One region of the Pseudomonas sp. 31-12 genome, then DNA from elsewhere that is predicted to be linked to it. Evidence: predicted binding sites of a transcription regulator. Region 1 holds the regulator's gene; each other region holds the start of a gene.

Region 1 (8,035 bases):
CATCGGCGATGCTTTTCAGCGGATCGCTGGCACCGGAAACACCGGCATCGACCTGCTCACTGTCCTTGACCAGCGGCTTGGCCGGGGTCACGGTCTGCGGCCGTTCTTCACCAATCGGAATCGGCTTGAGCGAGCGATCGGCATCCGTAAAGACCCCGATCAACGCCTGCGAGATGACCTTGTACTTGCCCTCGTTGATCGAAGAAATCGAATACATGACCACGAAGAATGCGAACAGCAACGTGATGAAGTCGGCATAGGAAACGAGCCAGCGTTCGTGATTGACGTGTTCTTCAGGTTGCCGACGACGAGCCATGATCCATATCCCCCATCAATCCATGAAGCCCTGAAGCTTCAACTCAATAGAGCGAGGGTTTTCACCTTCGGCGATCGACAGGATCCCTTCCAGCAACATTTCGCGATAACGCGACTGGCGCAAGGCAACGGACTTGAGCTTGGCGGCAACCGGCAGCAACACCAGGTTGGCACTGGCCACGCCGTAGATGGTGGCGACGAAGGCGACGGCGATGCCGCTGCCCAGTTGCGACGGATCGGCCAGGTTGCCCATGACATGGATCAGGCCCATTACCGCACCGATGATGCCGATGGTCGGCGCGTAACCGCCCATGCTTTCAAACACTTTGGCCGCTTCGATGTCGCGGGATTCCTGGGTGTAGAAATCCACTTCCAGAATGCTGCGAATCGCTTCCGGCTCAGCGCCGTCCACCAGCAGTTGCAGACCTTTGCGCGAATAACTGTCAGGTTCGGCATCGGCCACCCCTTCCAGACCGAGCAGCCCTTCCTTGCGCGCGGTCAGGCTCCAGTTGACGACACGGTCGATACCGCCGGCCAGGTCAACGCGCGGCGGAAACAGAATCCAGCCAACGATTTGCATGGCACGCTTGAAAGCGCTCATCGGCGATTGCAGCAACGCCGCGCCGACGGTCCCACCGATTACGATCAGTGCCGCCGGGCCGTTGGCCAATGCGCCGAGGTGACCGCCTTCAAGGTAATTGCCGCCAATGATGGCGACAAACGCCATGATGATCCCGATAAGGCTTAAAACATCCATCAGATACAGGCCTCGACCAAGTGTCTGCCAATATCGTCCAGGCCGTAGATCGCGTCGGCGAGGTCTGCTTTGACGATCGCCATCGGCATGCCGTAGATCACGCAGCTGGCTTCATCCTGTGCCCAAATCGCACTGCCGCCCTGCTTGAGCAGGCGCGCGCCTTCACGACCGTCGGCGCCCATGCCGGTCAGTACGACCGCCAGAACTTTGTCGCCGTAGGACTTGGCGGCGGAACCGAAGGTAATGTCCACGCACGGTTTGTAGTTCAGACGCTCGTCGCCCGGCAGGATTTTCACCGCGCCACGGCCATCGATCATCATTTGCTTGCCACCCGGCGCCAGCAGCGCCAGGCCCGGACGCAGGATGTCGCCATCCTCGGCTTCCTTGACGCTGATGCGGCAAAGCTTGTCCAGCCGTTCGGCGAAAGCCTTGGTGAAGGCGGCCGGCATGTGCTGGATCAGCACGATCGGGGCCGGGAAGTTGGCCGGCAACTGGGTCAACACCCGCTGCAAGGCAACCGGGCCGCCCGTGGACGTGCCGATGGCCACCAGTTTGTAGGCTTTGCGTTTTGGCGCGGGCGACGACGGGCCCGACGATGCCGGGGCGTAGCTACGCGCCGGAATCGGTGCCGCTGCCGGACGCGCAGGCGTGCTGCTGCCGTAACTGCTGACGCTCGAAGGCGCAGGCGTCGGGGCTGGCGCGGCGACAGGAGCCGGTGCGCTGTAGGTGTTGGCACGACGGTTACTGCGCGAGATGCTGAGAATCTTCTCGCACAGCAGTTGCTTGACCTTATCCGGGTTACGGGAGATGTCTTCGAAATTCTTCGGCAGGAAATCCACTGCGCCTGCGTCCAGCGCATCGAGGGTTACCCGGGCGCCTTCATGGGTCAGCGAGGAGAACATCAATACCGGGGTCGGGCAGCGCTGCATGATGTGCCGCACCGCCGTGATGCCATCCATCATCGGCATCTCGTAGTCCATGGTGATCACGTCTGGCTTGAGGGCCAGCGCCTGATCGATCGCCTCTTTTCCGTTGGTCGCCGTACCGACGACCTGGATATTCGGATCCGCTGAAAGAATTTCCGAGACGCGGCGGCGGAAAAACCCCGAATCGTCCACCACCAGGACTTTGACTGCCATAAACACTCCGTTAGGACGGAGCGAGGCTCAGTCGCCCCGCTCCACCAGAATCAAATACGCCGTGCGGCGTAACGCTTGAGCATGCTCGGTACATCGAGAATCAGCGCAATGCGACCGTCACCGGTGATGGTGGCGCCCGACATGCCCGGGGTTCCCTGGAGCATTTTGCCCAATGGCTTGATGACCACTTCTTCCTGGCCCACCAACTGGTCGACGACGAAGCCGATCCGCTGAGTGCCCACCGAAAGGATCACCACGTGGCCCTCGCGCTGCTCTTCGTGAGCGGCGGAGCTGACCAGCCAGCGCTTGAGGTAGAACAATGGCAGTGCCTTGTCCCGCACGATCACCACTTCCTGGCCGTCCACCACGTTGGTGCGCGACAGGTCGAGGTGGAAGATCTCGTTGACGTTCACCAGCGGGAACGCGAACGCCTGGTTGCCGAGCATGACCATCAGCGTCGGCATGATCGCCAGGGTCAACGGGACCTTGATGACGATCTTCGAGCCCTTGCCCTTGGTCGAATAGATATTGATGGTGCCGTTGAGCTGGGCGATTTTGGTTTTCACCACGTCCATGCCCACGCCGCGTCCGGAGACATCGGAAATTTCGGTCTTGGTCGAGAAACCCGGCGCGAAGATCAGGTTGAAGCAATCGGACTCGCTGAGGCGATCGGCTGCATCCTTGTCCATCAAGCCTTTCTTCACGGCGATGCCGCGCAGAACGTCAGCGTCCATGCCTTTGCCGTCATCGGAGATGGACAGCAGGATGTGGTCGCCTTCCTGCTCAGCGGACAGGATCACCTTGCCGCTGCGAGGCTTGCCCATCGCTTCGCGTTCGGCCGGCTCTTCAATACCGTGGTCGACCGAGTTGCGCACCAAGTGGACCAGCGGGTCGGCCAGGGCCTCGACGAGGTTCTTGTCGAGGTCGGTTTCTTCGCCGACCAGCTCCAGGTTGATCTCTTTCTTGAGCTGGCGAGCCAGGTCGCGAACCAGACGCGGGAAGCGCCCGAAGACTTTCTTGATCGGTTGCATCCGGGTCTTCATGACCGCGGTCTGCAAGTCGGCCGTGACCACGTCTAGGTTCGACACGGCCTTGGACATGGCTTCGTCGCCGCTGTTGAGGCCCAGACGGACCAGGCGGTTACGCACCAGAACCAGTTCGCCGACCATGTTCATGATTTCGTCGAGACGCGCGGTATCAACCCGCACGGTGGTCTCGGCTTCACTGGCCGGTTTTTCCGGTGGTGGCGCGGACGGTGCACGGGCTGGAGCCGGTGCAGCGGCAGCCGCTGGCTTCGGCGCTTCGGCCTTAGGCTCGGGCGCCTTGGCAACCGGTTTCGGCGCCGCAGCCTTGGCGGCTGGAGCAGCGACCGCTGCACCTGTACCGACTTCGGTGAATTTGCCTTTGCCGTGCAATTCGTCGAGCAGCGACTCGAACTCGTGATCGGAGATCAGATCGCCACCAGCCGCTTTAGCGGTTGGCGCAGCCGGCGCAGGTACGGCGGCAATGGCCGATTCCAGCGCCTCTACCGCAAAGTTGCCCTTGCCGTGCAACTGGTCGAGCAATGCTTCGAATTCGTCGTCGGTGATGTCGGAGCTGTCGCCTGCCGCTTTCGGGGCAGCCGGTGCAGCGGGCGCTGCCACTGCGTCGACAGCGAACTGGCCTTTGCCGTGCAATTGATCGAGCAACGACTCGAACTCGGCATCGGTGATTTCGTCGCTGGCCGCGGAATCCGCAGCAGCCACTGGAGCAGCTGCCGGTGCTTCGGCTTGAGCCTTGACGGCGTTCAGCGAGTCCAGCAGTTGCTCGAATTCGTTATCGGTGATGTCGCCCGATTCTTCAGCGGCCGGTGCTTCGACCACTTCAGCCACCGGTGCGGCTTCATCAGCCGTTTGCGGCTCGGCCAGACGGGCCAGTGCCGCGAGCAATTCAGGCGTGGCAGCCGTGATAGGGCTGCGTTCGCGCACTTCGGTGAACATGCTGTTCACCGCGTCCAGCGCTTCGAGAACCACGTCCATCAGTTCCGAGTCGACGCGACGTTCACCCTTGCGCAGGATGTCGAACACGTTCTCGGCGATGTGACAGCACTCCACCAGCTCGTTGAGCTGGAGGAAGCCGGCGCCCCCTTTTACAGTGTGAAAACCGCGAAAAATTGCATTGAGCAAATCCGCATCATCCGGTCGGCTTTCCAGCTCGACCAGCTGTTCGGACAGTTGCTCTAGAATCTCGCCGGCCTCAACCAGGAAATCCTGAAGGATCTCTTCATCGGCGCCGAAGCTCATTAAGGGGGTGCTCCTGAGGTCTAAAAACCTAAAAAACCTAAAATGCTAAAACTCTAAAATCCTAGGCTGGATAACAAATCGTCCACATCGTCCTGACCGGACACAACGTCTTCTCTTTTATCGGCATGAATCTGCGGACCTTCACCCTGAGAGAGATGTTTTTGCGGATCTTTTTCAGCGAGCATCGCATCACGGTCATGTTCGATACCCGCAAAGCGGTCTACCTGACTGGCCATGAGCACGAGTTTGAGCAGGTTGCTTTCAACTTCGGTGACCAACTGGGTCACGCGCTTGATCACTTGACCGGTGAGGTCCTGGTAATCCTGGGCCAGCAGAATGTCGTTAAGGTTGCTCGACACCGTGCGATTGTCCTCGCTGCTGCGCGTCAGGAAACCGTCGACCCGCCGGGCCAGCTCGCGGAACTCTTCAGCCCCGACTTCGCGACGCATGAACCGACCCCAATCCGTGCTCAACGACTGGGCTTCTTCGCTCAGGCTGTTGATCAGCGGCGTGGCGTTTTCCACCAGGTCCATGGTGCGGTTGGCGGCGGCCTCGGTCAGCTTGACCACATACCCCAGGCGCTCGGTGGCGTCCGTGATCTGCGACACTTCCTCGGCTTGCGGCATGTTCGGGTCAATCTGGAAATTGACGATCGCGCTATGCAGCTCGCGAGTGAGCTTGCCCACTTCCTGATACAGGCCGCGGTCACGGGTCTGATTGAGCTCATGGATCAGTTGCACCGCGTCGCCGAACCTGCCCTTTTCAAGGCTGTTGACCAATTCGACCGCGTGTTTTTTCAGGGTCGATTCAAAATCGCCCTGTGAAGATTCGTTATTGTCCATAGCTCCCCCGGTGACGCAGTGCTCAACCGATGCGTTCGAAAATCTTTTCGATTTTGTCTTTCAACGCCTGGGCCGTGAAGGGTTTGACCACATAGCCGTTAACACCGGCCTGGGCCGCTTCGATGATCTGCTCGCGCTTGGCTTCAGCGGTGACCATCAGCACTGGCAGGTGCTTGAGCTTTTCATCCGCGCGCACGTGGCGCAGCAGATCGATGCCGGTCATGCCAGGCATGTTCCAGTCCGTTACCAGAAAGTCGATGCTGCCGCTGTTGAGGACCGGGATCGCAGTGATGCCATCGTCAGCCTCGACCGTGTTGGTGAACCCAAGGTCACGCAACAGGTTTTTTATGATCCGCCGCATCGTTGAGAAGTCATCAACGATGAGGATTTTCATGTTCTTGTCCAATTCGACCTCCAAGCAGTCTTAAACGCGCCCAGCACCTGGACACGCCATTTCAATCAATCCGGCAATGCACTCGATGACTGTCTGGAGCACAACAGATCGCGACCGATGCAGTTCAACACTCCACCGGTCTCGTTCGCAGTGTCCCCACACTGCCTTCAGCGCGCTCGCCACTCCCCCAAACGCCCCCGCAAACGGGCCGCGCACTGGCTATGTAACTGGCTGACCCGCGATTCGCTGACCCCCAGGACCTCACCGATTTCCTTGAGGTTCAGCTCTTCGTCGTAGTACAGCGCCAACACCAGTCGCTCACGCTCCGGCAAATTGGCAATCGCGTCCGCCAGCGCTGCCTGGAAGCGTTCATCTTCCAGATCGCGTGACGGCTCCAGATGTGCACTCGCGCCATCCTCGTGCAGCCCTTCGTGTTCGCCGTCCTGCAACAGATCGTCGAAACTGAATAACCGGCTGCCCAGGGTGTCGTTCAAAATCCCGTAATAATCATCGAGACTCAATTGGAGTTCGGCCGCAACCTCATGATCTTTAGCGTCACGACCGGTTTTAGCTTCAATCGAGCGAATTGCGTCGCTGACCATCCGGGTATTGCGGTGGACCGAACGTGGCGCCCAGTCCCCCTTGCGTACTTCATCGAGCATCGCGCCACGGATTCGAATGCCCGCGTACGTCTCGAAACTCGCGCCTTTGCTGGCGTCATATTTGGTCGATACTTCAAGCAGGCCGATCATCCCGGCCTGGATCAGGTCTTCAACCTGAACACTGGCCGGCAGACGGGCCAGCAAGTGGTAAGCAATGCGTTTGACCAGTGGCGCGTAACGCTCGATCAGCTCGTACTGCGCGTCACGTGCCGACTTCTTGTAGAGGTTGTAGCCACTGGCTGTCATAGGACGGGTCCTGCGGTCTGTTGCACGAGGCGCTCGACGAAAAACTCCAGGTGCCCACGCGGGTTGGCAGGTAACGGCCAGGTGTCGACCTTCTGCGCGATTGCCTTGAACGCCAGGGCGCACTTGGAACGCGGGAAGGCTTCGTAGACGGCGCGCTGCTTCTGCACAGCCTTGCGCACGCTTTCGTCGTAAGGCACCGCGCCAACGTATTGTAGGGCGACGTCGAGGAAGCGGTCCGTGACCTTGGTCAACTTGGCGAACAGGTTGCGACCTTCCTGCGGGCTCTGGGCCATATTGGCCAGGACGCGGAAACGGTTCATGCCGTAATCGCGGTTCAGCAGTTTGATCAGCGCGTAGGCATCCGTGATCGAGGTCGGCTCGTCGCAGACCACCAGCAAGACTTCCTGCGCTGCGCGAACGAAACTGACTACCGAGTCACCAATACCCGCAGCGGTGTCGATCACCAAGACGTCGAGGTTGTCGCCGATATCGCTGAAGGCCTGGATCAGGCCGGCGTGTTGGGCCGGGCTCAAATGAACCATGCTCTGTGTGCCGGACGCGGCCGGGACGATGCGGATACCGCCGGGGCCTTGCAACAGAACGTCGCGCAGCTCACAGCGGCCTTCGATCACGTCGGCCAGGGTACGTTTGGGTGTCAGCCCTAGCAGGACGTCGACGTTCGCCAGCCCCAGATCGGCGTCCAGCAGCATGACGCGCCGGCCGAGCTCAGCTAGAGCCAGGGACAAGTTCACTGACACGTTAGTCTTCCCGACGCCACCTTTGCCGCCGGTCACCGCGATCACCTGTACGGGATGCATGCTGCCCATGTTATTTCTTTACCTTGTCTTGCATAGACGGAGGCCACATTACTGGCTGCGCGTTCATCAACTGAACAATGCATGGCAGACCATCGATGTAGGTACAAAAACTGTTCATTAGTACCTCAGCCAACCTGCCTGGTCGGGCTGTGGTAAATATCAGCGAACATGTCAGCCATGGCTTCTTCGCTGGGTTCTTCCTGCATTTGCACGCTTACGGCGCGACTGACCAACTGATGACGACGCGGCAGATGCAAATCATCTGGAATACGCGGGCCATCGGTCAGGTAAGCCACCGGCAATTCATGACTGATCGCCAGGCTCAACACCTCGCCCAGACTTGCCGTTTCATCCAGTTTAGTCAGGATGCAGCCAGCTAGCCCGCAGCGCTTGTAACTGTGATAAGCGGCCGTTAGAACCTGTTTCTGGCTGGTGGTTGCCAGAACCAGATAGTTTTTTGACTTGATGCCACGTCCAGCCAGGCTTTCGAGCTGCATGCGCAGGGCCGGATCGCTGGCCTGAAGGCCCGCGGTATCGATCAGCACCACGCGCTTGCGCAACAATGGATCCAGCGCCTGCA
Region 2 (8,035 bases), 580 kb from region 1:
AGTTGCGGCAGTGAATGTGTTCGATCAGCAGCGGGCAGGATTTGTCGCCGTGGATCCCGATGCGGTTCCAGCAGTCATCGATGGCCTGGGCATCTTCACGGGTAACGCTCAAGGTGTCGGAGGCGTTCATCGTTTACGCTCACTGTCGGCGGCGCGCTCGCTGCGGGCGGCGCGGTCCTGCAATCTTTTGGCACCCGCCGAGTCGCCCTGGGATTGCAGCAAGGCAGCCAGGTGCATCAACACGTCGGGGTGTTGCGGTTCGAGGTACAACGCCTTGCGATAAAAACCCTGGGCTTCGAGGACTCTGCCGCCGACATCACTGAGCAGTCCCAGCCAGTAAAACACCTGGGCCACCGGTTCGTGACTGCGCAAATACGTTTCGCAGGCCGCGCGGGCGTCGGCACTTTTGCCTTCGTTGGCCAGTGCGGCAATGTTCGCCAGCAGCGCGGCAGCGTCCGCGATAGCCGTTTTCGGCGTGTTGGGCAGCGGCGCGACGGTGGTGAACGGACGATTGCGCACGGGCGGCGGTGTCACGCTGCGCACCGGTTGGCGCACGGGCAGCGGCGCCGGTACAAAAACCGGCACAGGCTGGGGCGCCGGCGCGCTCTGGCGGCTGAACGCAAAAGACTGCGGGATGCCAATCGAGCGCATGCCGAAACGGCCGAGCAAATTGCCTTCGGCCGGGCCGATAAACAGCACACCGTCGACATGCGTCAGGCGTTTGAGCACTTCGAAGACTTGCTGCTGGGTGGGCAGATCGAAATAGATCAGCAGGTTGCGGCAGAACACAAAATCGTAAGGCGGCTCGCTGGCCAACAATGCCGGATCGAGCAGATTGCCGACCTGCAAACGCACCTGTTCCAGCACACGCTCGTCGAGGCGGTAGCCCTCTTCTTCGGCACTGAAATGCCGCTCGCGAAACTCGATGTCCTGGCCACGAAACGAATTCTTGCCGTACAGCGCGCGCTTGGCTTTTTCCACCGACAGCGGGCTGACGTCCATGCCTTCGACCTTGAACTGATGCGGCTTGAGTCCGGCATCGAGCAAGGCCATGGCGATGGAGTACGGCTCCTCGCCCGTGGAGCACGGCAGGCTGAGAATCCGTAACGCGCGCATGTTGTTGATCTCGGCCAAGCGCTGGATCGCCAGTTTCGCCAAAGTCGCGAAGGATTCCGGGTAGCGGAAAAACCAGGTCTCGGGAACGATGACTGCTTCGATCAACGCCTGCTGTTCGTCTCGCGAACCTTGCAGCGTGTGCCAATACTCATCGGCCGTCAGCGCCCTGGAAGCGGTGCTGCGCTGGCGCACTGCGCGTTCGATGATCGCCGGGCCCACCGACGTCACGTCGAGGCCGATGCGTTCCTTGAGGAAGTCGAAAAAACGCTGATCGCTGCTCATGGCCGCTCCTCAAGCAGCGCCGGGTCCAGCGGTGGCGAAGGAAACAGCAGTGCGCGCACCTGATCATCGAGCAGATCGGCCACCCGCACCCATTGAAGCAAACCCTGGGCATCTTCTCGGACCGGCCCCAGGTAAGGCGCCTGGCGATTGTCCAGGCCATAGGGTTTAAAGTCCGCCGGGTTGCAGCGCAAGGTGTCGGTGGCCTGCTCCAGAATCAGTCCGAGCAACTGTGCAGGGGTTTCCTCATCCGGCCAATAGTGCACCAGCACCAACCGCGTGCTGGTGCGGGCTTGCGCCGGCTCGCCAAACGTCAGCGCGCTGAGGTCGATCACCGGCACCACCGTGCCGCGATAGGCGAACACCCCGGCGACCCAGTCCGGTGCCTTGGCAATCGGCTTCAACGGCAGGCGCGGCAGCACCTCGGCCACTTCGCGCGCCTGCAAGGCATAACGTTCGTTGCCGATGCGAAACAGCAGAAACAACGCGTGTTTTGCCGGCACCACCGCGCCGCGTTTGACCACAAGTTCGCTCATCAGACTTTGAATCGCGAGACGCCGCCCCGCAGCCCTACGGCCACCTGGCTCAGCTCGTCAATGGCAAAACTGGCTTGGCGCAGGGACTCGACGGTCTGGCTGCTGGCATCGCCCAACTGCACCAGCGCGTGGTTGATCTGTTCGGCGCCGGTGGCTTGCGCCTGCATGCCTTCGTTGACCATCAACACCCGCGGCGCCAGCGCCTGAACCTGGTGGATGATCTGCGACAGTTGCTCGCCGACCTGCTGCACTTCGGACATGCCGCGGCGCACTTCTTCGGAGAATTTGTCCATGCCCATGACCCCGGCCGAGACCGCCGACTGGATCTCACGGACCATCTGCTCGATGTCGTAGGTAGCGACGGCGGTCTGGTCCGCCAGACGCCGCACTTCGGTGGCGACCACGGCAAACCCGCGACCGTATTCGCCAGCCTTTTCGGCTTCGATGGCGGCGTTCAGCGACAAGAGATTGGTCTGGTCGGCGACTTTGACGATGGTCACCACCACCTGATTGATGTTGCCGGCCTTCTCGTTGAGGATCGCCAGTTTGGCGTTGACCAGATCCGCCGCGCCCATCACCGAGTGCATGGTTTCTTCCATCCGCGCCAGGCCTTGCTGCCCGGAGCCGGCCGCGACCGAGGCCTGATCGGCGGCGGTGGAGACTTCGGTCATGGTGCGCACCAGATCACGGGAAGTGGCGGCGATTTCACGGGACGTCGCGCCGATCTCGGTGGTGGTGGCCGCGGTTTCGGTGGCAGTGGCCTGTTGTTGCTTGGAGGTCGCGGCGATCTCGGTTACCGACGTGGTGACCTGGACCGAGGAGCGTTGGGCCTGAGACACGAGCGAGGTGAGCTCGGTCATCATGTCGTTGAAGCCGGTTTCCACAGCGCCGAATTCGTCTTTGCGCTCCAGATTCAGACGGCCGCTGAGGTCGCCGGTGCGCATGATTTCGAGGATCTGCACAATCCGGTTCATCGGCGCCATGATCGCGCGCATCAACAGCAAACCACAGAGGCCGGCGGCCAATACCGCGACCAGCAGGGAAATGCCCATGATCACTTTCGCGGTAATCACAGCGTCATCGATGGCCGCAATGTCCTGATCAGCCACGGCTTTGTTTTCGCGAATGATGTCATTGAGCTTCATGCGACCTGCGGTCCAGGCCGGGGTCAGTTGCTCGTTGAACATCTTGATGGCGTCGGCTTCCTGATTGCGCTTGTGCAGGTCGAGCACAGCGGCCAGAACCTTGTTGTAATCATCATGGAGTTTTTCAAAAACCGCGTATTCGACCTTGTCTTCATCCGTGGTGACGGTGGCCTGGTAGTTCTTCATCTGTTCCTGCAGACGCGCCTCGAAGTTTTTGAAGCTTTCGGCTTCTTCAGCGCTGAAACCCTGCCCCTCTTTCAAACCGAGCATTTCCTGGGTCCGAAGGTAGGTGTCGACCCAGGCGCTGCGAATCATCGAGCTGTAATACAACCCGGGCAACGCGTCCTCACGAACACTGGCTTCGCTGGTTTCAATCTTCAACAGCCGCGAATACGAGACGATGACCATCAGCAACATGATGGCGATGATCACCGCAAAGCTCGCCAAGATGCGTTGGCGCAACGTCCAGTTCTTCACAGTCAATCCTCGGGGCGGTTCAAATGCTGCGGAGTATAGCTGAGGGTGTTTCATTTATAAGACGAGGGTTTGCCAGTTCTCGGCCTTGTGCGTGAAAACCGCAGGAGAGCCTTTGGGGAGGGCTTTGCGTTGGATCGGGTGGCGAGTCGCAGGGGCGTGGTGGAAGAAATGAGCCGTAGATTGGCCATCGGGAGGTGGTGAGAGTTGGGACGCCTTCGCGGGCAAGCCTCGCTCCTACAAGTTCAGCGCAGTACCTGTGGAGCGAGGCTTGCCCGCGAAAGCGATCTTGAACCTTATAGGGAAGCCTGACGCACCTGCTTCTCCAGCTCCGCCTTCAACCCCGGCTCCAGCTTCAACTGCCGCGCCAGTTCATCGAGGTAGGACTTCTCCATGAAGCTCTCCTCATCCACCAGCATCACGCTGGCGATGTACATCTCGGCCGCCATTTCCGGGGTGCTGGCCGCGCGGGCGACTTCTGTCGGGTCGAGCGGCTTGCTGAGTTCGGCGTGCAGCCACTGCTGCAGTTCCTGATCGTTGTCGAGCTTGGTGAATTCGCCTTCGATCAATGCGCGCTCGCGATCATCAACGTGGCCATCGGCTTTGGCTGCGGCGACCAGCGCCTTGAGAATCGCCTGGCTATGCAACTCGACCTGCGCAGGTGGCAGACGATCGAGTGTCTGCGGTTCAGTCTTCGGCGCAGTGCCCTGCTGGGCCTGCCAGTTGCCGTAAGCCTTGTAGGCAATGACGCCGAGGGCCGCGAGGCCGCCGTAGATGGCGACTTTGCCGCCAACATTGCGGGCCTTTTTGCTACCGAGCAACAAGCCCATGGCGCCCGCCGCCAGTGCGCCACCGCCCGCGCCGGAGAGCAGGCCACCGAGGCCGCCCGAACCGCCGCTGCCACCGAGCAATTCGCCCAAGCCACCACTGGACGACTTGTTTTGATTTGCGCCGGCCTTGTTCTGCATCAGGTCCTGACCGGACTTGAGTAGTTGATCGAGCAATCCACGCGTATTCATTTTGCCGCCTCCACGAAAGGGGTTAACCGGACACTTAAGGCCACCAGCCTAGAACGAAAGTGCCCGGCGACCGGGGACGAGAGTGCTTCTGGATGTTGCCTGGAAAAACAGAGCCATCGATTAAAGCGATATACACTCAAGCGAATCTATAAAAACCGCCCACCGGTAATTCCCCATGATGACCTTGCGTCAAATCCGCCATTTCATCGCCGTGGCCGAGACCGGCTCGATCTCCGCCGCCGCGCAAACTGCGTTCATTTCCCAATCGACATTGACCCTGGCAATCCAGCAACTGGAGGAGGAGATTGGCGTCGGCCTGTTTAACCGGCACGCCAAGGGCATGAGCCTGACCCACCAGGGCCATCAATTCCTGCGTCAGGCTCACCTGATTCTGGCTACGGTGGACAACGCCAAACGCAGCCTGCAACACAGCACCGACCAGGTCGCCGGGCAGTTGATCATCGGCGTGACCAGCCTCGTTGCTGGTTACTACCTCGCGGATTTGCTCACTCGTTTCCAGCGCGCCTACCCCAACGTCGAGATCCGGGTGATGGAGGACGAGCGCCCGTATATCGAACATTTGCTGGTCAGCGGCGAGATCGATGTCGGCGTGTTGATCCTCTCCAACCTCGAAGACCGCCACGCCTTGCAAACCGAAGTGCTGACTCACTCGCCCCATCGCCTGTGGTTGCCGGCCCAGCATCCGCTGCTGGAACACGACAGCATCAACCTCGCCGATGTGGCCCGCGAGCCGCTGATTCAGCTCAACGTCGACGAAATGGACCGCAACGCCCAGCGCATGTGGTCGGCGGCCTCTTTGCAACCACGAATCACCCTGAGAACGGCCTCGACGGAAGCCGTGCGAAGCCTGGTGGCCGCCGGTTTAGGCGTGTCGATCCAGCCCGACATGACCTACCGTCCGTGGTCACTGGAGGGCGACATCATTGAAGCGCGGCCGATTGCCGACCTGAGCCAGACTCTTGACGTTGGCCTCGCCTGGCGCCGTGGCACCGCGCGCCCGGCGTTGGTTGATCCGTTTTTAACTGTCGCTCGGGAGCAACCCCACGGCGGGCGCAAGCCATCTATTTAATCGAACGCCACCTTCAGTATTTAGAATTTGTCGACCTCGGGCCCGCGCACTAGTCTTGCAGAATCAATAAGACGGCCGGGGCCCCAGTCACTGGGAGCAGCATGGCCACACAAGAAAAGAGAACCCGAAAAATGGCTGGCGCGCAGACCCCGTTGTTCACCGCGTTGTTGATCGATGGCGAATTGGTCGCGGGCCAGGGGTTTGTCGAACCGATCCTCAACCCGGCCACCGGGGAAGTGCTGACCCACATCGCCGAAGCCAGCACCGAGCAAGTCGAAGCGGCCATCCTCGCCGCCCACCGCGCCTTCGCCGGTTGGTCGCGGACCACGCCGCAGCAACGTTCGAACCTGTTGCTGGACATCGCCAACGCCATCGAAAAACAAGCCGACCTCCTCGCCCGCCTCGAATCCCTGAACTGCGGCAAGCCGTTGCACCTGGCTCGCCAGGATGACTTGAGCGCGACGGTCGATGTGTTCCGCTTCTTCGCCGGTGCCGTGCGTTGCCAGACTGGCCAGCTCAGCGGCGAATACCTACCGGGCTACACCAGCATGGTCCGTCGCGATCCGATTGGCGTGGTCGTCTCGATTGCGCCGTGGAATTACCCGATCATGATGGCCGCGTGGAAAATTGCCCCGGCCCTCGCCGCCGGCAACACGCTGGTGTTCAAGCCGTCCGAACACACGCCGCTGTCGATTCTGGCCCTGGCGCCCACGCTGGCAGAGATCCTGCCGCGCGGCGTAATCAATATCGTCTGCGGCGGTGGTGAAGGCGTCGGCAGCCACTTGGTCAGTCATCCCAAAGTGCGCATGGTGTCGCTGACCGGCGATATCGTCACCGGGCAAAAAATCCTCCAGGCCGCGGCAAAAACCCTGAAACGCACGCACCTTGAGCTCGGCGGTAAAGCGCCGGTGATCGTCTGCAACGATGCGGATATTCAGGCCGTGGTCGAAGGCGTGCGCACCTACGGTTATTACAACGCTGGCCAGGATTGCACCGCGGCTTGCCGGATTTACGCACAGGCCGGGATTCATGATCGATTGGTGGCGGAACTCGGTGCGGCGGTCAGCAGCCTGCGCTTTGCCGGTAAACGCGACGCCGACAACGAGATCGGCCCGCTGATCAGCACTCGCCAGCGCGACCGCGTGGCCAGTTTCGTCGAACGCGCCCTCGGCCAGCCGCACATCGAGCGGGTGACGGGCGCGGCAGTGCATTCAGGCGCTGGCTTCTATTACCAGCCCACCCTGCTGGCCGGTTGCAAACAGAGCGATGAAATCGTCCAGCGCGAAGTGTTCGGGCCGGTGGTCACCGTGACCCGTTTCGATCAACTCGAACAAGCGGTGGACTGGGCCAACGATTCGGAATACGGACTCGCCTCCTCAGTCTGGACCCAGAACCTGGACAAGGCTATGCAGGTCGCGGCGCGCTTGCAGTACGGCTGCACCTGGATCAACAGCCATTTCATGTTGGTCAGCGAAATGCCCCACGGCGGCCTCAAGCGTTCGGGCTATGGCAAAGACTTATCCAGCGATTCGCTTCAGGACTACAGCGTGGTGCGGCACATCATGGCCCGCCACGGCCAGCATCTCTGACTACGCTAATAACAAGCCGCTCACGGCATGCTTCACCACGTTCACACCTGCCCCGACCATAATTAAAGAAGAGGGAACCCCCATGTTCGTGCATAAGACCGCACTGCTTAGTGCAATCACCACGGCGCTGCTGGCCAGCGCCAGCCTCCAGGCCGCCGAACCGCTGAAAGCCGTCGGCGCCGGCGAGGGTCAGTTGGATATCGTGGCGTGGCCCGGCTACATCGAACGTGGCGAAAGCGACAAGGCTTACGACTGGGTCACCGGTTTCGAGAAGGAAACCGGCTGCAAGGTCAATGTGAAGACTGCGGCGACTTCCGATGAGATGGTCAGCCTGATGTCCAAGGGCGGTTACGACTTGGTGACCGCGTCGGGCGATGCCTCGTTGCGGTTGATCGCCGGCAAGCGTGTGCAGCCGATCAACACCGCGCTGATCCCGAACTGGAAGAACATCGACCCTCGTCTCAAGGATGGCCCGTGGTACGTCGTCAATAACCAAACCTTCGGCACTCCGTACCAGTGGGGCCCGAACGTCCTGATGTACAACACCAATGTCTTCAAGACCGCCCCGGACAGCTGGAGCGTAGTGTTTGAAGAGCAGACCCTGCCGGACGGCAAGTCCAACAAGGGCCGGGTCCAGGCGTACGACGGCCCGATCTACATCGCCGATGCGGCGCTCTATCTCAAAGCGAAACAGCCGGAACTGGGGATCAACGACCCGTACCAGCTCAACGAAGCGCAATACAAAGCGGCACTGGACCTGCTTCGCAAGCAGCAGCCCTTGATCCAC
Region 3 (8,035 bases), 1.7 Mb from region 1:
ACCGGGCGATCTATCCATGGGCAGGTTGAAGGTTGGGTAACACTAACTGGAGGACCGAACCGACTACCGTTGAAAAGTTAGCGGATGACCTGTGGATCGGAGTGAAAGGCTAATCAAGCTCGGAGATAGCTGGTTCTCCTCGAAAGCTATTTAGGTAGCGCCTCATGTATCACTGTAGGGGGTAGAGCACTGTTTCGGCTAGGGGGTCATCCCGACTTACCAAACCGATGCAAACTCCGAATACCTACAAGTGCCGAGCATGGGAGACACACGGCGGGTGCTAACGTCCGTCGTGAAAAGGGAAACAACCCAGACCGTCAGCTAAGGTCCCAAAGTTATGGTTAAGTGGGAAACGATGTGGGAAGGCTTAGACAGCTAGGAGGTTGGCTTAGAAGCAGCCACCCTTTAAAGAAAGCGTAATAGCTCACTAGTCGAGTCGGCCTGCGCGGAAGATGTAACGGGGCTCAAACCATACACCGAAGCTACGGGTATCACTTAGGTGATGCGGTAGAGGAGCGTTCTGTAAGCCTGTGAAGGTGAGTTGAGAAGCTTGCTGGAGGTATCAGAAGTGCGAATGCTGACATGAGTAACGACAATGGGTGTGAAAAACACCCACGCCGAAAGACCAAGGTTTCCTGCGCAACGTTAATCGACGCAGGGTTAGTCGGTCCCTAAGGCGAGGCTGAAAAGCGTAGTCGATGGAAAACAGGTTAATATTCCTGTACTTCTGGTTATTGCGATGGAGGGACGGAGAAGGCTAGGCCAGCTTGGCGTTGGTTGTCCAAGTTTAAGGTGGTAGGCTGGAATCTTAGGTAAATCCGGGATTCTAAGGCCGAGAGCTGATGACGAGTGTTCTTTTAGAACACGAAGTGGTTGATGCCATGCTTCCAAGAAAAGCTTCTAAGCTTCAGGTAACCAGGAACCGTACCCCAAACCGACACAGGTGGTTGGGTAGAGAATACCAAGGCGCTTGAGAGAACTCGGGTGAAGGAACTAGGCAAAATGGCACCGTAACTTCGGGAGAAGGTGCGCCGGTGAGGGTGAAGCATTTACTGCGTAAGCCCATGCCGGTCGAAGATACCAGGCCGCTGCGACTGTTTATTAAAAACACAGCACTCTGCAAACACGAAAGTGGACGTATAGGGTGTGACGCCTGCCCGGTGCCGGAAGGTTAATTGATGGGGTTAGCTAACGCGAAGCTCTTGATCGAAGCCCCGGTAAACGGCGGCCGTAACTATAACGGTCCTAAGGTAGCGAAATTCCTTGTCGGGTAAGTTCCGACCTGCACGAATGGCGTAACGATGGCGGCGCTGTCTCCACCCGAGACTCAGTGAAATTGAAATCGCTGTGAAGATGCAGTGTATCCGCGGCTAGACGGAAAGACCCCGTGAACCTTTACTATAGCTTTGCACTGGACTTTGAATTTGCTTGTGTAGGATAGGTGGGAGGCTTTGAAGCGTGGACGCCAGTTCGCGTGGAGCCAACCTTGAAATACCACCCTGGCAACTTTGAGGTTCTAACTCAGGTCCGTTATCCGGATCGAGGACAGTGTATGGTGGGTAGTTTGACTGGGGCGGTCTCCTCCTAAAGAGTAACGGAGGAGTACGAAGGTGCGCTCAGACCGGTCGGAAATCGGTCGTAGAGTATAAAGGCAAAAGCGCGCTTGACTGCGAGACAGACACGTCGAGCAGGTACGAAAGTAGGTCTTAGTGATCCGGTGGTTCTGTATGGAAGGGCCATCGCTCAACGGATAAAAGGTACTCCGGGGATAACAGGCTGATACCGCCCAAGAGTTCATATCGACGGCGGTGTTTGGCACCTCGATGTCGGCTCATCACATCCTGGGGCTGAAGCCGGTCCCAAGGGTATGGCTGTTCGCCATTTAAAGTGGTACGCGAGCTGGGTTTAGAACGTCGTGAGACAGTTCGGTCCCTATCTGCCGTGGACGTTTGAGATTTGAGAGGGGCTGCTCCTAGTACGAGAGGACCGGAGTGGACGAACCTCTGGTGTTCCGGTTGTCACGCCAGTGGCATTGCCGGGTAGCTATGTTCGGAATAGATAACCGCTGAAAGCATCTAAGCGGGAAACTAGCCTCAAGATGAGATCTCACTGGGACCTTGAGTCCCCTGAAGGGCCGTCGAAGACTACGACGTTGATAGGTTGGGTGTGTAAGCGCTGTGAGGCGTTGAGCTAACCAATACTAATTGCCCGTGAGGCTTGACCATATAACACCCAAGCAATTTGCTTGCTTCGAGCCCAAAGGCGAAAGAGCACCAGATTGCGGTGTGTGAAGACGAAACGAACCGAAAGTTCGAGATACTCACAAAACACCAAGCTGTCACATACCCATTCGCTGGAGCGTGAACCCGCAAGGGCCCACGACCTGGCTACCGAATTTCTTGACGACCATAGAGCATTGGAACCACCTGATCCCATCCCGAACTCAGCAGTGAAACGATGCATCGCCGATGGTAGTGTGGGGTTTCCCCATGTGAGAGTAGGTCATCGTCAAGATTAAATTCCGAAACCCCAATTGCGAAAGCAATTGGGGTTTTGTTTTAGTAGAAGTCACCAATTTTGCTGGCACGTTACGACTGTAACGTGCTGGTCACAGAATTTCTTGACGACCATAGAGCATTGGAACCACCTGATCCCATCCCGAACTCAGCAGTGAAACGATGCATCGCCGATGGTAGTGTGGGGTTTCCCCATGTGAGAGTAGGTCATCGTCAAGATTGAATTCCGAAACCCCTGTCTGCTAACGCAGACAGGGGTTTTGTCTTTCTGGGAGCCCCAAAAGCTTTACCCCAGACTGGCTCACGGCCTCCAGGCCCGAACCACTGAGCAAAGGATCAGCGCCTGATCGACCGAACAGTTGACGCCCGCTAGTTTGCGCCGGTTGGCAACAAGTCGACACCCAGCGTGGTAGAGAACAGCGCCGCGCGAACGGCGTGGCGTGAAATGCAGGTGTCCGGAGTGAGACAAGGAAGATTCTTACCGATGGCGCGCATATTGACTAAGCCGGGCTTGTACGAAAAACCCGCCACAAATAATTCAGACTTGCCGCTCCAGCGTCACCCACCAGCGAGTGCGATAGCGCAACTGCACGGGCAGGGTTTGCGGCAGAATGGCCATCTGCTTATCGGTGCTATCCAGGCGGAAGACTCCGGACAGTCGCAAGTCGGCAATGTCCGATGAGCACGTCAGATAACCGTGCCGGTAGCGTGCGACCTCATTGAGGAATTCCCTCAGGCGCATGTTGCGAGTGACGATCAAGCCATCGACCCACGCGCCGGCATCCATATCCAGCGGCGCCGCCACTTTCGCCTAGTGGTGGTCGGTTAAATAACTCTGCCCGGCCTGCCTCCGAATCGGCTCACCCTCAGCGACCCGTGGCGAATGAATCGCGACGATGCCGCTGGTGACACTGAGCCGTGTGCAGTCATCGTTCTGACGCAGGATGAACCGCGCCCCCACGTCTTCATACACCGCGTGACCACTTTGCACACGCAACGGTGGATCAAATGGAGACGCTTCGTCGATCCCGCCGCAGGTCACGATGATTTTGCCGCGCGTCAGTTTGATTAGCCGTTGCTGCGCGGTGTAATCGAGATCCACCGCGCAGACGGTGTCGAGCTCCAGTCGGGTGCCGTCGGGCAATTGGAACCCCGTTGCTCCCCCTTGGCGGTGACTAGTCGGCGGTCCGCTGTTGCCAACCCACCGCATCCTTTCCCAGCCATGCCGCCGAACCTACCAGCAACGCACCTGACAACAGCTTCAGAGCCTGTTGTCGTCCCAATCCCTGGGCGCTGTTTTCCAGGGTGTTGAAGGGGATTTGAGCACCGGGTACGACGCGCGGATTGCTGCTCAGCTCGGCTTGCAGAAACTGCACGCGCTGCCACCCCAGTTCGTGTTCCAAATGCTACGCGCGCAAGACGGCACGCCGTTCGGCGGGAATGTCGGGCATTTCATACAAACCCCTAAGATTTCTCCGACTGGTGCCGACAGACTGGGGAGACATGCGTGCACCAAAGTAGCGCGGCCGAAGAATACCGCCTGCGCTGTTACATGGAATGTTGCACCTGGAACGCATCCCCACTTTTTGCATAAGAAGTCCCATGAAATGAATCTCAAATTCAGCCATAAAATCCTTCTGGCCGCCTCTGGCGTCGTGGTGCTGGCTTTTGCGTTGTTCACTTTGTACAACGACTATCTGCAGCGAAACACCATTCGGCAAAACCTCGAATCCTCCGTCCAGCAAGCCGGCGATCTGACGGCCAGCAGCGTGCAGAACTGGATGAGCGGCCGTGTGCTGGTCCTGGAAAACCTCGCGCAGAACGTCGCTCACCAAGGCGCCAACGCGGACCTTCCTGGCCTGGTTGATCAACCGGCCTTCACCTCGAACTTCCAGTTCACCTACGTTGGCCAAGCCAATGGCGTGTTCACCCAACGCCCCGACGCGAAGATGCCGGACGGTTACGATCCGCGTCAGCGTCCCTGGTACAAACAAGCCGTGGCTGCCGACAAAACCATGCTGACGCCGCCGTACATGGCAGCGGTCGGTGGCTTGGTGGTGACTATCGCCATGCCGGTGAAAAAGAACGGTGAATTGCTCGGCGTAGTCGGCGGTGACCTGAGCCTGGAAACCCTGGTGAAGATCATCAACTCGGTGGACTTCGGTGGCATCGGCCACGCGTTCCTGGTCAGCGCCGACGGTCAGGTGATCGTCAGCCCGGACAAAGACCAGGTGATGAAAAACCTGAAAGACATTTACCCGAACGCTGGCGTGCGCATCGAGAAGGGCAATCAGGACGTCACCCTGAACAATCAGGACCGCATCCTCTCGTTCACCCCGGTGAGCGGTTTGCCAAATGCCGAGTGGTACATCGGTCTGTCAATCGATAAGGACAAGGCCTACGCACCACTGAGCCAATTCCGCACCTCCGCGCTAATCGCAATGTTCATCGCCGTGAGCGTTATTGCCGTGCTGCTGAGCCTGCTGATCAACGTGCTGATGCGTCCCCTGACCACCATGGGCCGCGCGATGCAGGACATCGCCCAAGGTGAAGGCGACCTGACCCGTCGTCTGGCCGTGGAAAGCAAAGACGAGTTCGGTGAGTTGGGCGGTTCGTTCAACCAGTTCGTGGAGCGGATTCACGCCTCCATTTCCGAAGTGTCCTCGGCGACCCGTCAGGTCCACGATTTGTCGCAACGAGTGATGGCATCGTCCAACGCCTCGATCGTCGGTTCCGACGAACAAAGCGCACGCACCAACAGCGTGGCGGCGGCGATCAACCAACTGGGTGCCGCCACTCAGGAAATCGCGCGCAATGCCGCCGATGCTTCGCAGCATGCCAGCGGCGCGAGCGAGCAGGCGGACGATGGTCGTCAGGTGGTGGAGAAAACTATCCTGGCCATGACCGAGCTGTCTCAGAAAATCAGCCTGTCCTGCACCCAGATCGAAACCCTGAACGCCAGCACTGACAACATCGGGCACATTCTCGATGTGATCAAAGGCATCTCCCAGCAGACCAACTTGCTCGCGCTCAACGCCGCCATCGAAGCGGCACGTGCCGGTGAAGCCGGCCGTGGTTTTGCGGTGGTGGCGGACGAGGTGCGCAACCTGGCGCATCGCACGCAAGAGTCGGCGGAAGAGATCCACAAGATGATCACCTCGCTGCAGATCGGTTCTCGCGAAGCGGTGACCACCATGAACGCGAGTCAGGTTTCCAGCGAAGAGAGCGTCGAAGTGGCGAACCAGGCGGGCCTGCGACTGGTCAGCGTGACCCAGCGCATCGGCGAAATCGACGGCATGAACCAGTCGGTGGCTGCGGCGACCGAAGAGCAGACGGCGGTGGTGGAAACCCTCAACGTCGACGTCAACCAAATCAACTTGCTGAACCAGCAGAGCGTGGCGAACCTCAATGAAACGTTGAAGGATTGCGATGCGTTGTCGTTGCAGGCGAACCGGTTGAAGCAGTTGGTGGATAGCTTCAAGATCTGATCAAGGCCCGTTCTACCACGTTATCGTTCTTCGCGAGCAAGCCCGCTCCCACATTCGACCGCATTCCTTCAGAAGGAAATCGGTCAACCTGTGGGAGCGGGCTTGCTCGCGAAAGCGGTACAACAATCACCGCTTAACCAAAGCCCTACACAAACAGCTTCAATACATTATTCATCGCATCATCCGCAAACCCCTGCACAAAATCCTTGAACCCCGGCAACGCCTCATCACCGCCCTGCGCCGGTTCGGCAATGATGGTCCAGGTCGCCCGCGACTTGCCCGCGCCCAGCGGTTCTACACTCATCGCCGCCCACAGATTGGCCACGCCCAGCGTGTTGTAAATCGTGGTCCACGTCATGTTCAACGCCTGTTCATCCCGCGAGTTGAGTTGCTCGACCACCAGGTTGCCGTCCTTGAAGAATTTCTTGCGCAGCGACGACACGCCTTCGCCCGTCATCTCGATGTGCGACAGCGCCGGAATGAATTGATCGAAGCCGGCAAAGTTGCCGACCACCGCCCAGACCTGCATGGCATCCGCCGGCACTTCCACCGAAGACACGACGTGGCAGCCTTCAGGGTTTTTGATCAGGGTATCGGGTTGCAGGGTTTTCATGGTTTTGCTCCGGTTGAGTGAATCAGATGAAATTGATTTCTTTGAGGTAGTCGCAGCCGCGACGCAGCAGCGCCGGGGATTTTTCCGGGTAGTGCGCGCCCATCTGCCGCACGCCGGCCTGGGCGTTGGCGTGGCCGATCATCGAGATGTCGCCGATGTCTTCCTCGAAGCCGTTCAGGTAGAAACCGAGCACGCCGAACAGCGCGTTGTCGCTGTCGACCCGGCCCAGTTGCTGCTGCCAGTCGGCGACGCTGACCATCGAAAACTCCCGGCCGGCCTCACGGAACGACGCGACGTAATCGTCCCAACTCAGGGGCTCGGGGTTGTGCAGGTTGAACACTGCTTTTTCAGGCGAATAACGGCTGGCATGGAAGGCGATGAAGCGAGCGAGAAAGTCCACCGGCATCAAGTCGAAGTTAAGCGCGAACTCCGGCACCTGGCCGAGCTGGATCGAGCCTTTGAGCATCAACATCAAACGATTTTTGTGCGGCTGACAAACGCCAGTCAGGCTGTTGAAACTGATGTTGCCGGGGCGATAGAGATTGACCCGCACCCCACGCTCGCGCGCCCGTTCGAGGATCCGTTCGCCGACCCATTTCGACAGGTTGTAGCCGTTCTTGATGTAGATCGGCGGCGTCTGCGCGGCGGGTAATTCCAGCACCCGGCCATCGTCTGCAATCGTGCTCGATGCCGAGAGCGTGGAGACGAAATTGAAGATCTTCTTGCTGCGCCCCTCGCATAACCTGAGGCATTCGAAAATCGGCTCGACGTTGTCCCGCGCCAGCGACTCGTAATCGAGCACGTGATTGACGTTGGCAGCGTTGTGCACCAACGCGCCGAACTCTCGATCGAGGCGTTCGTAAACTTCAGCATCCAGACCCAGTGCCGGACGCGTAATGTCCGCCGCGTAAACTTGTACCCGGCTCAGATCCAGATGCTCCAGACGGTTTTCCCGCAAGGCGTGAGCGAAGCGCTCGGGCGCTGATTGCCCGCCGCCATCGCGCACCAGGCAGGCGACTTCAGTGACGCCCCATGCCAGCAACGCCTCGACGATGTGCACACCGACAAAACTGTTGGCGCCGGTGACGATCACCTTGTGCACATCGCCCATGCGGCTGATGGGCAGCGGCTGAATATCCAGTTCACGGAAGGCATCCGCCAGCGCCTGCACACTCAGGACTTCCTCGGTGCCAGAGCCACGCACCAACGTCGCCAGCTTCGCAATGGTCGGCAATTCAATGAAGCGGTTGATCGAGATGCTGCGACCGAATTCCTCCCGCAATCGCAGCAGCATCCGCGACAACAGAATCGAATGGCCGCCCAGATTGAAGAAGCTTTCGTCGGTCGAAATATCGCTGGCCGGCAGCTCCAGCAGCTCGGCCCAGATCTCCAGCAACAGCGCTTCGTCGGCGCTGACG

The links. The regulator FliA, encoded in region 1, starts transcription of late flagellar genes. The targets are predictions, from matches to a motif close to CTAAAGTTTNNNNNNNNNNNGCCGNTAA.
Region 2: the regulator FliA is predicted to act here: its motif matches at 3,630-3,657, upstream of DJ564_RS06515 (methyl-accepting chemotaxis protein).
Region 3: the regulator FliA is predicted to act here: its motif matches at 3,981-4,008, upstream of DJ564_RS01685 (methyl-accepting chemotaxis protein).

The regions. Positions count from the first base shown of each region.
Region 1 covers NZ_CP029482.1:2,009,438-2,017,472, reverse strand. The annotation lists gene motD (flagellar motor protein MotD) at 1-319, opposite strand, end outside; gene DJ564_RS09320 (flagellar motor protein) at 332-1,072, opposite strand; gene DJ564_RS09315 (chemotaxis response regulator protein-glutamate methylesterase) at 1,072-2,211, opposite strand; gene DJ564_RS09310 (chemotaxis protein CheA) at 2,262-4,493, opposite strand; gene DJ564_RS09305 (protein phosphatase CheZ) at 4,547-5,335, opposite strand; gene DJ564_RS09300 (chemotaxis response regulator CheY) at 5,358-5,729, opposite strand; gene fliA (RNA polymerase sigma factor FliA) at 5,897-6,637, opposite strand; gene fleN (flagellar synthesis regulator FleN) at 6,634-7,464, opposite strand; gene flhF (flagellar biosynthesis protein FlhF) at 7,581-8,035, opposite strand, start outside.
Region 2 covers NZ_CP029482.1:1,426,729-1,434,763, reverse strand. The annotation lists gene DJ564_RS06530 (chemotaxis protein CheW) at 1-130, opposite strand, end outside; gene DJ564_RS06525 (CheR family methyltransferase) at 127-1,398, opposite strand; gene DJ564_RS06520 (chemotaxis protein CheW) at 1,395-1,931, opposite strand; gene DJ564_RS06515 (methyl-accepting chemotaxis protein) at 1,931-3,553, opposite strand; gene DJ564_RS06510 (tellurite resistance TerB family protein) at 3,847-4,569, opposite strand; gene DJ564_RS06505 (LysR family transcriptional regulator) at 4,745-5,659, shown strand; gene DJ564_RS06500 (gamma-aminobutyraldehyde dehydrogenase) at 5,761-7,248, shown strand; gene ydcS (putative ABC transporter substrate-binding protein YdcS) at 7,331-8,035, shown strand, end outside.
Region 3 covers NZ_CP029482.1:350,009-358,043, forward strand. The annotation lists rRNA gene DJ564_RS01665 (23S ribosomal RNA) at 1-2,225, shown strand, start outside; rRNA gene rrf (5S ribosomal RNA) at 2,399-2,514, shown strand; rRNA gene rrf (5S ribosomal RNA) at 2,620-2,735, shown strand; partial or broken gene DJ564_RS01680 (FecR domain-containing protein) at 3,055-3,922, opposite strand; gene DJ564_RS01685 (methyl-accepting chemotaxis protein) at 4,124-6,004, shown strand; gene DJ564_RS01690 (SRPBCC family protein) at 6,150-6,617, opposite strand; gene DJ564_RS01695 (non-ribosomal peptide synthetase) at 6,640-8,035, opposite strand, start outside.